3 regions of the Bacillus sp. H1a genome follow, and region 2 is predicted to be linked to each of the others. Evidence: riboswitches for the same ligand, from Rfam matches in the RefSeq annotation. Region 2 holds a riboswitch; each other region holds the start of a gene.
The links. A riboswitch is a leader RNA that binds a small molecule or an ion and turns the genes downstream of it on or off. The one in region 2 is predicted to bind S-adenosylmethionine.
Positions count from the first base shown of each region.

Region 1 (3,282 bases), on a different contig from region 2:
TCACGATAGTTTTTTGAAGCCATATGTAAGTAATGATATATTGTTGATTTCGGATCAAAATCCTTTTCACTCATTTGCTGAAGTTGTTCCGGAAGATTAGAGTTTTTCGAATAAAAAATCGGTGATCGAACCCATTCAAGTAACGCTGGATTTGACTTTGCAAATAGTTGCAATGCCTTTTTAATATCCCAACCACTTATGTCTAAATCATCGCTAATTGGATATTCAATTACATCACGTTTATCATGAATTGATAAATACCACTCTACAGGACGTATATAGACAAACCTAACATCATAATCACTATCTTTCGACGGAAATCCCCACGCCCTGCTCCCTGATTCTACAGCAAATAAAATTTTCACATCATTCTCTTTTTCAATTCTTTCTAATTCTAATTCAATTTTCCCTTTCATTTCATACCCTCCCTATTTTTTGATCATTTCCCTGGAAATTCGACAAATGTACTTCTAATTTTACTACATACTAAAATAGCTGTCAGAAAATTCCCGACAGCCCAACAAAACACTTATTTTTTCTTTTCAATTACAGCAATTGCAATTCGTTCAATCTCTTTTTGAATTTCTTCTTTATATGCATCGACTTTTGAAAAATCCATAGCAGCAATATAAATTCGTTCTAATTTATCACGAACTGATTTTGCCTTCGCTAAGAAAGACATCGCCTCATTCATTTTTGTTTTATACTGAATTGAAACGTCGCGAATTTCCGTAGCATACTTCTCATCTGTCCCTGGTGTAACAATGAGATCATACATATCAATAATTTCATCACCTTCACGACTTGGAAAATATTCATGCGGTGCTGTGCTATCAAAAATTGCAAATCCTAGTTCCCTTACAATAATCATATCGAGACTATTTGGATCAAATCCACAATGATACACTTCTACTTCAAAACCTTTTTCTTCTGCTGCCTTGGCTAATTTTTTAAGCATCGTTGATTTCCCGGAACCTGGGCGACCTTTTATAAAATAGCGATGCGGCAGTCCTTCTGTTAAATTAGGAACGAAATCAACCGCTCCCTTCGGTGTAGCAGCCCCTAAAAAACGGTGTTTCACAATTGATTTATCTCCACTTTTATCTGCAAATAGTTTCTGTATAAGTTGATCTGTTAATTCGTTTGCTTTATTAAAATCAATGTTATTAATATATATTTTCTCCCACTCATCATGTATAACTAACGCTTCTTTAAAACATCCATAAGCTGTTTGAAAGGCTTTACTTGCTTCTGAAACGAATCGTTCAATCTCTAATTTCTGCTTTCTTAATTTATTTGAGTCCCAAGCAACCCCTAAATTTATATACTCTTCTACAACTCCAGGCATTTTCGGCTCAATAACGTGTGGCGATGTCCCATCGACAATTCCTACATTTAACTTCGGAATAATTACACCGTCAACTGACTTATTGTCAGAAGAACAATGTAAAAATTCAATATTATATCCTTTTTCAGCCCATTCACGCCCAATTGCTTTTATTAAAGAAGACTTCCCTGTTCCTGGACCGCCTTTTAAAATAAACAACCTATCTAGCCCTTTTAAACTCTCTTCATACAAGCTATAAAATCCTCTAGCTGTATTTCCACCAGCAAAATAGTTCAATACATTCCCTGTCACTGCACCCACCCCTTCGCAGCATTCTACTTACATAAGCTACAATATGCGAGATACTTTATTTGGGTGAATACCTATTTTGTATTGCACTAAAAAAGGAAATGAATTACAATTAAATAAACAAAAAATTCCGAACCTTAAAACTGAATATACCTTTATCAAGAGAGGCAGAGGGACCGGCCCTTTGAAGCCCAGCAACCTCAGTTTATAAAAACTGAATAGGTGCTAATTCCTGCAAAATGCTTTGCATTTTGGAAGATAAAACTTAACTACTGTATGTAAAGCTCATCTTTCTTGATTATGGAAGATGAGCTTTTTATTATTTTAAAAACATATATTGGAGGTATTTAGGATGAAAGTAATTGACCTATCACAAACGTTTGAAAACAATATGTCTCAATTTCCTGGAACACCTAAAATCCAACTAGAAGCAATTACAAGTGTTGAAGAGACAGGATATCAAGTTACAGATTTTCATTCTGTCGTTCATGTCGGCACTCATTGCGATGCTCCTGCGCATTTTATTTCTGGTGCAACAACAATTGATCGATTACCCCTTGATCAATTTGTAGGCGAAGCTGTTCTTATCGATGTAACTCATGTTCAAGAACGAAAGTTGCCTAAGGAAGTACTAAATACCACCGACATAAAGGAAGGAGATATTGTTATTTTCCATTCTAATCTATCTAATAAATGGAACACGGAATCTTATGCGAAAGAAGCATTTTATCTTTCCGAAGAATTAGCTGAAGAACTAGTTAAATTAAAAATAAAATCTGTCGGTTTAGATTTTATTTCTCCTGATGAAGTAACTACAGAAACATCACCTATTCATCACATATTACTAGGGAATAACATTTATTTAATTGAAAACTTAACAAATCTAGATTCCATTAAAACGAAGCGCTTCTTTTTCTCAGCAGCACCTTTAAAAATTAAAAATAGTGATGGTGCTTTTGCCAGAGCATTCGCCGTTATTTTTTAAAATAAGAACTACTTGAGGACAACAAAAAAAGCAAAGATCACTTTTGACCTTTGCTTCTATATTTTTTATTTAAGTTAAGAAAGAATTGTTCCACCCGTGGGCGTACCCAAGCTAAATAATCTTTATCTTTCTTCTTTGTACAAGCTATCTCTTCTCCATCTACCATTCCGACAAGTTCTAGCTCTAACATTTGCCTCGTGAATGCTAACATGTCTACTTCTTCTGCCGGATACTCTTCTTTTAATTTCTCCTCAATTTCTCCCAATAAAAAACCGTCACGCATCATTGCTAGTGCATCAATCCAAAGTGGCGGCATTTCATATTTTTCTCCTGTAATCGTATCTTTTACAATATAATTCTTTTGCTCTTTTCGAAATTGAATCGTGTGTAAACATACAGCCGAATTTAATGTTAATTCCATCATACCACCCCTTTCATCATATCTGCATAGAAAAAAGGATGCGCGTGCACCCCTTCTTTTCTTTTCATAACACTACCGAACCGTTACACGAGCTCAAAGCTTCATGTCGATATTTTCCTCCATTATAAACGAAGTGTTTTATAAAAAAAACCCTTCTTGAAACATTTTATAAAATGTTTATATTTACACAACAAGAGCACTTTTCTGAAAAATTTTTTCTTCTAATGCACTACGCTGTTG
Region 1 is NZ_AYMH01000055.1:46,793-50,074, forward strand. Features, by position in the region: gene U860_RS0124240 (nucleotidyltransferase domain-containing protein) at 1-416, opposite strand, end outside; gene U860_RS0124245 (PRK06851 family protein) at 530-1,639, opposite strand; SAM riboswitch class I at 1,789-1,901, shown strand; gene U860_RS0124250 (cyclase family protein) at 1,989-2,621, shown strand; gene U860_RS0124255 (hypothetical protein) at 2,659-3,042, opposite strand; gene U860_RS0124260 (ATP-binding protein) at 3,272-3,282, opposite strand, start outside.
Region 1: another riboswitch for S-adenosylmethionine. It lies ahead of U860_RS0124250 (cyclase family protein); the one in region 2 lies ahead of mtnW (2,3-diketo-5-methylthiopentyl-1-phosphate enolase).

Region 2 (3,282 bases):
GATGACATTGTTCATCACAAGGATGAGGCCATTTCACTTCAACATAATCTCCTGAAAAATCAGTTGCATTACAATAAATTTGATCTTTAGGGACTATTCCTTGTAAGAGTGGATAGACGAAGAAATCCATCCCGCCAGAAATAACATAAAAAGAAATGTTGTTTTTATTTGCAAATTGTATAAATTCTTTAAAGCCAGCACGAATTTCCGCTGTTTCTTTTAGATGCTTAATAATGTCGTTGTGTAAAGTGGTAGGTAATAATTTAAATAATTGAGAAACACCTTCTTGAATAGAAAGTTCTTGTGATAAAATTCTTTCTTTTATTCCCTCAGCTTCTGATGGTGCGAAATGTTCCATGATGGACATGATATTATCATTATTTGTGATCGTACCATCGAAATCACAAAACACTTGAATACTCATAATTTCACCTCATAAGATGGATTTCCCCATATTTGTAGCGCACTTTGCAAATTAATCTCATCTACTTCATGGAGTGGAATGTTTTGCAAAGTAGCTTCAATTGCTGCTCGGAAAGCCTTTCCGCCGCCCTGTGCTCCATTTGGGTGGCCATGTATACCACCACCAGCGTTAATAACAACATCCTTACCAAAATCACGAAGGATAAAGGGAACGAAACCAGGATGAATTCCAGCAGATGGAACAGGAAAGCTTTGCTTGAAAAACGTGTCTTCTTCAGTCAATTTTTTTGTAATAAGAAGAGCTTCTTCCTTTTCTAATGCAACACTACCGTATGGTGATGGGAATAAAGAGAAATCAGCACCAGCGTAACGTAGTAATTTTCCAAGTAGTAATGGAGAAGAGAATCCGTATAGTTTCGATGAAGCGTAAGCGCCACTTACAGCAGGGTGTGCCATAATAGGAATTGGAATTTCATCATCTTCTACAAGTGATTGCAGTACATCTAGCCCGTAAGAAAATACATTGAATAAAAGAATGTCCGCTCCAGCTACCACTGCACGTTTCGCATTTTCTTTTAAATCATAAGTTCGTCCTGTTAAATTTACCGCATACATAGTTTTATGACCGTATGTTTCATATACAGATTGTAATACTTCTTTTCCACATTCGATTCTTTTCGTAAGTGGTGTTAATGAATTTTCAAATAAGATTTCATCGTCTTTTACAATATCTAGCCCACCAATTGCTTGATCGCGCAGTTGTGTTTTTAAATATCCAATATTACGGCCTATCATCCCTTTAAAAATACTCATTAGAAGAGGGCGATCTTGAACTTGTAACAGGTTTCGAATACCATCAATTCCAAATTTCGGTCCAGGGAACTGTTTTTTTAATTCGTCTGAGAATGTTAAATCTATTAGTTTAATTTCACCATCTAGCGATAGTTTTCCAAACGTTGTTGTCAAAATGGCTGGTAAGTCTGGGCTGAAGTTCAGTGATGGATAATGAATTTTAATAATTCCACGTGTTACCTTTTTAGCAAGATAAGAGTTTATATGTTCTTGTTCGTCTAATTCTTTTATATGAATGACATTCCCTTTATGTTGTTTTAATTGTTCTTGTAATAAGTGTGGTAAATGAGTCCATGAACCAATTGTTAAACCAATTGCAATTTGTTCCGCTTTTCTTTCTAAGTTGTGAGAATCATCATGGATTAAATATGTCGCTATAATTCCGCTCATTGTTATAACCTCCTAGTTAAATAAAAAAACCTCTCAGCTAAGGAGAGGTTTTTTTACAACCAGCTCCTTATCTGTCAGCGTAACGCTGCGAGAATTAGCACCGTGTCTACAATTGTAGATCGGTTGCCGGGCTTCGTCGGGCTCGTCCCTCCACCTGCTCTTGATAAGAAGTATTTAGAAATGTTTAAATTTTTATGATATCTGAATTTTGTCAGATATCTTTTATGTTGTCAATGATTTTTTGAAAATTTTTAATTTATCGATTCGATTAATGGCTTCTTGCAATCGTTCCTCCGTATGTAATAGACCGACACGAACATAACCTTCGCCATGTTCACCGAATCCAACACCAGGGGCAACAGCGACATGGGCCTCTTCAAGTAACATATCAGCAAATTGTTCAGAAGTGAAACCTTCTGGGACAGGAAGCCATGCAAAGAATGATCCTTTTGGAATAGTTACATTCCATCCGATTGAATGACAAGCTTTAATAAGAGCATTTCTTCGAGATTCATAACAATTTACAAGTTCTACTACACAAGACTGCGAGCTTAATAGAGCCTCACGGGCAGCTTCTTGTACAGCTCCAAAAATACTAACATACATATGATCTTGTAATAAGTTAATCGTTTCAATGACACTTTCATTGCCAACAGCAAAAGCGATACGCCATCCGGCCATATTGAAAGTTTTTGATAAAGTGTAGATTTCAATGCCGGTATCTTTGGCGCCGTCTGCTTGCAAGAAACTAACGGGCTTTTTTCCGTCAAATCCGATAGCACCGTATGCAAAATCGTGAACAACTAATATATTATGCTTATTAGCGAAATGAATTGTTTCATCAAAGAATTCTTTTGATGCTACAGCCCCAGTTGGATTATTAGGGTAGTTCAAAAACATTAACTTTGTTTGTTTGGCAATAGAGTCATCTATTTTTGAATAGTCCGGTAAAAAATTATTTTCTGAGACAAGTGGCATTATTTCAAAGTGTGCTTTTGCTAAAGAAACACCAGATAAATAATCTGGATACCCTGGATCTGGAACGAGAATAGTATCACCAGGGTTTGTAAAACAAAGTGGTAATTCAACGAGTCCAGCTTTTCCGCCAAATAAAATAGCGACTTCAGTAGCGGGATTTACTGTCACTCCGTATTCACGTTCATAAAACGTGGCAACGGCTTCTTTTAAGCTTTCATGTCCGCGAAATGGCGGATATTTATGATGAAGGGTCTTTTCTGCCGCATCTTGTAAAGCCTTTACGATATGCGACGGTGTTGGTTGATCTGGATTTCCTTGGCCTAGATTAATAACATCGTGACCAGCTGCAACGACTTTGTTAACTTTTGCAACAAGTGAAGCGAAAAATTGTGTCGGCAATGATGTTACTACCTCGGAAGGTTGAAAATTTTTCATACTTTCCACCTCTTTTGAAAGTTGTTACAATTCTAGTGACAAATGATATAATCTTTCCAGTATTTTGTAAAGAAAAAAATAATGAATGGGGCTGACAAAATGAAAGTCGCATGTATTCAAATGGATATCGCATTTGGGGATGTGGAAAAGAATATTGAAAATGCAAAAAAACAAATAAGCGAAGCTATGAAAGAACAGCCAGAT
Region 2 is NZ_AYMH01000052.1:6,707-9,988, forward strand. Features, by position in the region: gene U860_RS0123305 (2-hydroxy-3-keto-5-methylthiopentenyl-1-phosphate phosphatase) at 1-424, opposite strand, end outside; gene mtnW (2,3-diketo-5-methylthiopentyl-1-phosphate enolase) at 421-1,665, opposite strand; SAM riboswitch class I at 1,730-1,835, opposite strand; gene U860_RS0123315 (pyridoxal phosphate-dependent aminotransferase) at 1,888-3,078, opposite strand; gene U860_RS0123320 (carbon-nitrogen family hydrolase) at 3,178-3,282, shown strand, end outside.

Region 3 (3,282 bases), on a different contig from region 2:
GCTCCAGCCCTTTTCAGTGCTCTTGCCCCTTCAAAGAATCGCTGCGTGTCTAACGTTTTCGGTGGATCTAATTCCACTACAACTGTCGTTTGTTTCTTTGCCTTCTCCGCGAGAGTAACATGAGCTCTCGAACGCTTCTCGTGTGTATGGACCACTTTAGGCCTTGGAATCGTCTCCTTTGCTATTACGGGTGCAATATTTGCAATAGCACGTTTCATTCCTGCAATATGTTCCGGGGTAGTACCACAACAACCGCCTAATAAACGAATACCTTGTTCAATAAATTCTGGTGTCATCTCTTCAAAATATGCTGGACTTCCCTCATACACGTAACGCCCCTCCACATAATTTGGGAGACCTGCATTCGGATATGCTGATAAATAGCCATCTTGAGGGATCGATATCATTTTGAAAGCTTCCGTCATATGAAGTGGTCCTAGTTGACAGTTCAATCCAACGACATTTGCACCGTAATCTAAAAGCTGTTTTAATATTTCATTTACATCATTCCCATTTTGAGTCGTACCTGCCTCATGTAACGCTAACTGAGCTACAATCGGAATATTCGTTTGTTTACGCAATACTTTAACGGCATGCAATATTTCAAATTCATCATAAAAAGTTTCTAATAGTAATCCATCAACCTGTTCTTCTAGTAAAGCACCTGCCTGCTCAAGTAGCATAAATTCTCGCTCTATATCAGTCGTTGTAACAGCTCCAATATGTTTCATACCGCCAATTGTCCCTAAAATTGCATTCCGCTCTGTTACTGATGCTTTCGCAAGCTTCACCGCCGCTTTATTAATTTGGACAACTTGATTTTCCAAGCCATACATACGTAATTTCGCTTCATTTGCCCCATACGTATTCGTTTGAATAACATCCGCTCCAGCAGATACATATTGTTTATGGATTGATATAATTAAGTCCGGATCAGACAAATTCAATTCTTCAAAACTACTTTGTAAACCATGCGAATGTAATAACGTTCCAACCGCACCGTCACCTATTACAATTCCTTTTGATAATAAATCTAGTAATTTCACGTATCTCCCTCATTTCTATCAATATAAAAACCCCTCTTCACTTTGAAGAGGGGGACATAATTGTTCCTCCTCTTATTATGCAAAACATTCGTTTTGCAGGTATTAGCACCGTTTCAAACTTTTCGTTTGAAGGTTGCCGGGTTTCACAGGGCCTTTCCCTCCACCGCTCTCAATAAGAGTTTGTCTTTATTATTTTATTTATGTAGCTAAAAGGAAATGCGCTCCCCTTTTAACAATTCTTGTTAATTTTTTAATAAATTTAGCATGCACAAAAATAAAAGTCAATGACACTTGCGGAAAAATAAAAATTATTTAAAATAGAGTTGCAATTCAATTATCTTTTGTTGTAAAGTTAAAAACATAATAAAAATTTCATACGAACATTCTTATCTAGAGAGGTAGAGGGACTGGCCCTATGACGCCTCAGCAACCATTAACGTTCATTCGTTAATAAGGTGCTAATTCCAGCAAATTGTGAAAGATTTGACAGATGAGAAGAAGACTCTATTCAAACCGAAAGCCTTCTTCTTAGAAGGCTTTTTTTATTTTACATTCACATAGCCGTTCACTTTACAAAGGGGGAATTTTCACATGTCAACAATCGAAACAAAACTAGCACAAATCGGGAATCGTAGCGAAACTACAACAGGAACTGTTAATCCACCAGTTTATTTCTCAACTGCTTATCGGCATGAAGGGATTGGTAGATCCACAGGATTTGACTATTCAAGGACTGGAAATCCAACTCGAGGTCTTTTAGAACAAGCAATCGCAGACCTAGAAAATGGCGATCAAGGTTATGCCTGTAGCTCAGGAATGGCAGCTGTTCTCCTTGTCCTTTCACTATTCCGTTCCGGAGATGAGCTTATCGTATCTGAAGACTTATACGGAGGAACGTATCGTCTATTTTCCGAACATGAAGAAAAGTGGAATGTTCGATGTAGATACGTAAATACACAATCTATTAAACAAATTGAGCAAGCTATCACAACTGAAACAAAAGCTATTTTTATAGAAACCCCGACTAATCCACTAATGCAAGTTACTGATATCGCAGCTGTCGCAAGTGTAGCAAAAAGGCATGGGCTACTTCTTATTGTAGACAATACATTCTACACACCTTATATACAGCAACCATTAACAGAAGGTGCCGATATCGTCCTTCATAGTGCAACGAAATATTTAGGCGGGCATAACGATGTACTAAGCGGACTGGTCGTTGCGAAGGGGAAATCACTTTGCGAGGAGCTTGCTCATTATCATAATGCTTCTGGGGCTGTCTTAAGTCCATTTGATTCATGGCTATTAATCCGCGGCATGAAAACTTTAGCACTTCGCATGAAACAACATGAAGAAAATGCTCATGCAATTGTTGCATTTTTAAATGATGAAGATGGTGTGACAGATGTATTTTATCCAGGAAGAGGCGGTATGATTTCGTTTCGTCTTCAAGATGAAACTTGGATTAATCCTTTCTTACAATCTCTATCCTTAATTACATTTGCTGAAAGTCTTGGCGGCGTCGAGAGTTTAATGACTTATCCAGCAACGCAAACTCATGCCGATATTCCAGAAGAAGTTCGAACAGCACGCGGTGTGTGTAATCGTCTTCTCCGTTTTTCAGTCGGCATCGAAAATAGCAATGACTTAATTCAAGACTTAAAACAAGCAATTAAACTTGTAAAAGAAGGTGTAAGAATATGAGTTATTCCGTAGATACGCTTTTACTGCATAATCAATATAAGCATGACTCACAAACAGGAGCTGTTAACGTTCCCATCTATAACACATCAACATTTCACCAGTTTGATGTAGATACTTTCGGAAAATATGACTATAGTCGATCTGGTAATCCAACACGTGAAGCTCTTGAAGATATCATTGCTTTATTAGAAGGTGGAACAAAAGGATTCGCCTTTGCATCAGGCATTGCAGCAATTTCTACTGCATTTCTCCTTCTTTCGCAAGGTGACCATGTTCTTATTTCAGAAGATGTATATGGCGGCACTTATCGAATTGTTACTGAAGTTCTCTCCCGTTATGGTGTTTCACACACATTTGTTGATATGACCAATTTAGAAGAAGTGAGACAAAATATTAAATCGAATACAAAACTCTTTTACATCGAAACACCTTCTAATCCGCTATTAAAAGTAACGAATATTCGTGCCGTTTGCGAATTAGCGAAATCAATCAATGCTCTTACATTTGTAGATAATACATTTTTGACACCACT
Region 3 is NZ_AYMH01000005.1:135,605-138,886, reverse strand. Features, by position in the region: gene U860_RS0103680 (bifunctional homocysteine S-methyltransferase/methylenetetrahydrofolate reductase) at 1-1,046, opposite strand, end outside; SAM riboswitch class I at 1,116-1,225, opposite strand; SAM riboswitch class I at 1,430-1,543, shown strand; gene metI (cystathionine gamma-synthase/O-acetylhomoserine thiolyase) at 1,638-2,750, shown strand; gene metC (cystathionine beta-lyase) at 2,747-3,282, shown strand, end outside.
Region 3: another riboswitch for S-adenosylmethionine. It lies ahead of metI (cystathionine gamma-synthase/O-acetylhomoserine thiolyase); the one in region 2 lies ahead of mtnW (2,3-diketo-5-methylthiopentyl-1-phosphate enolase).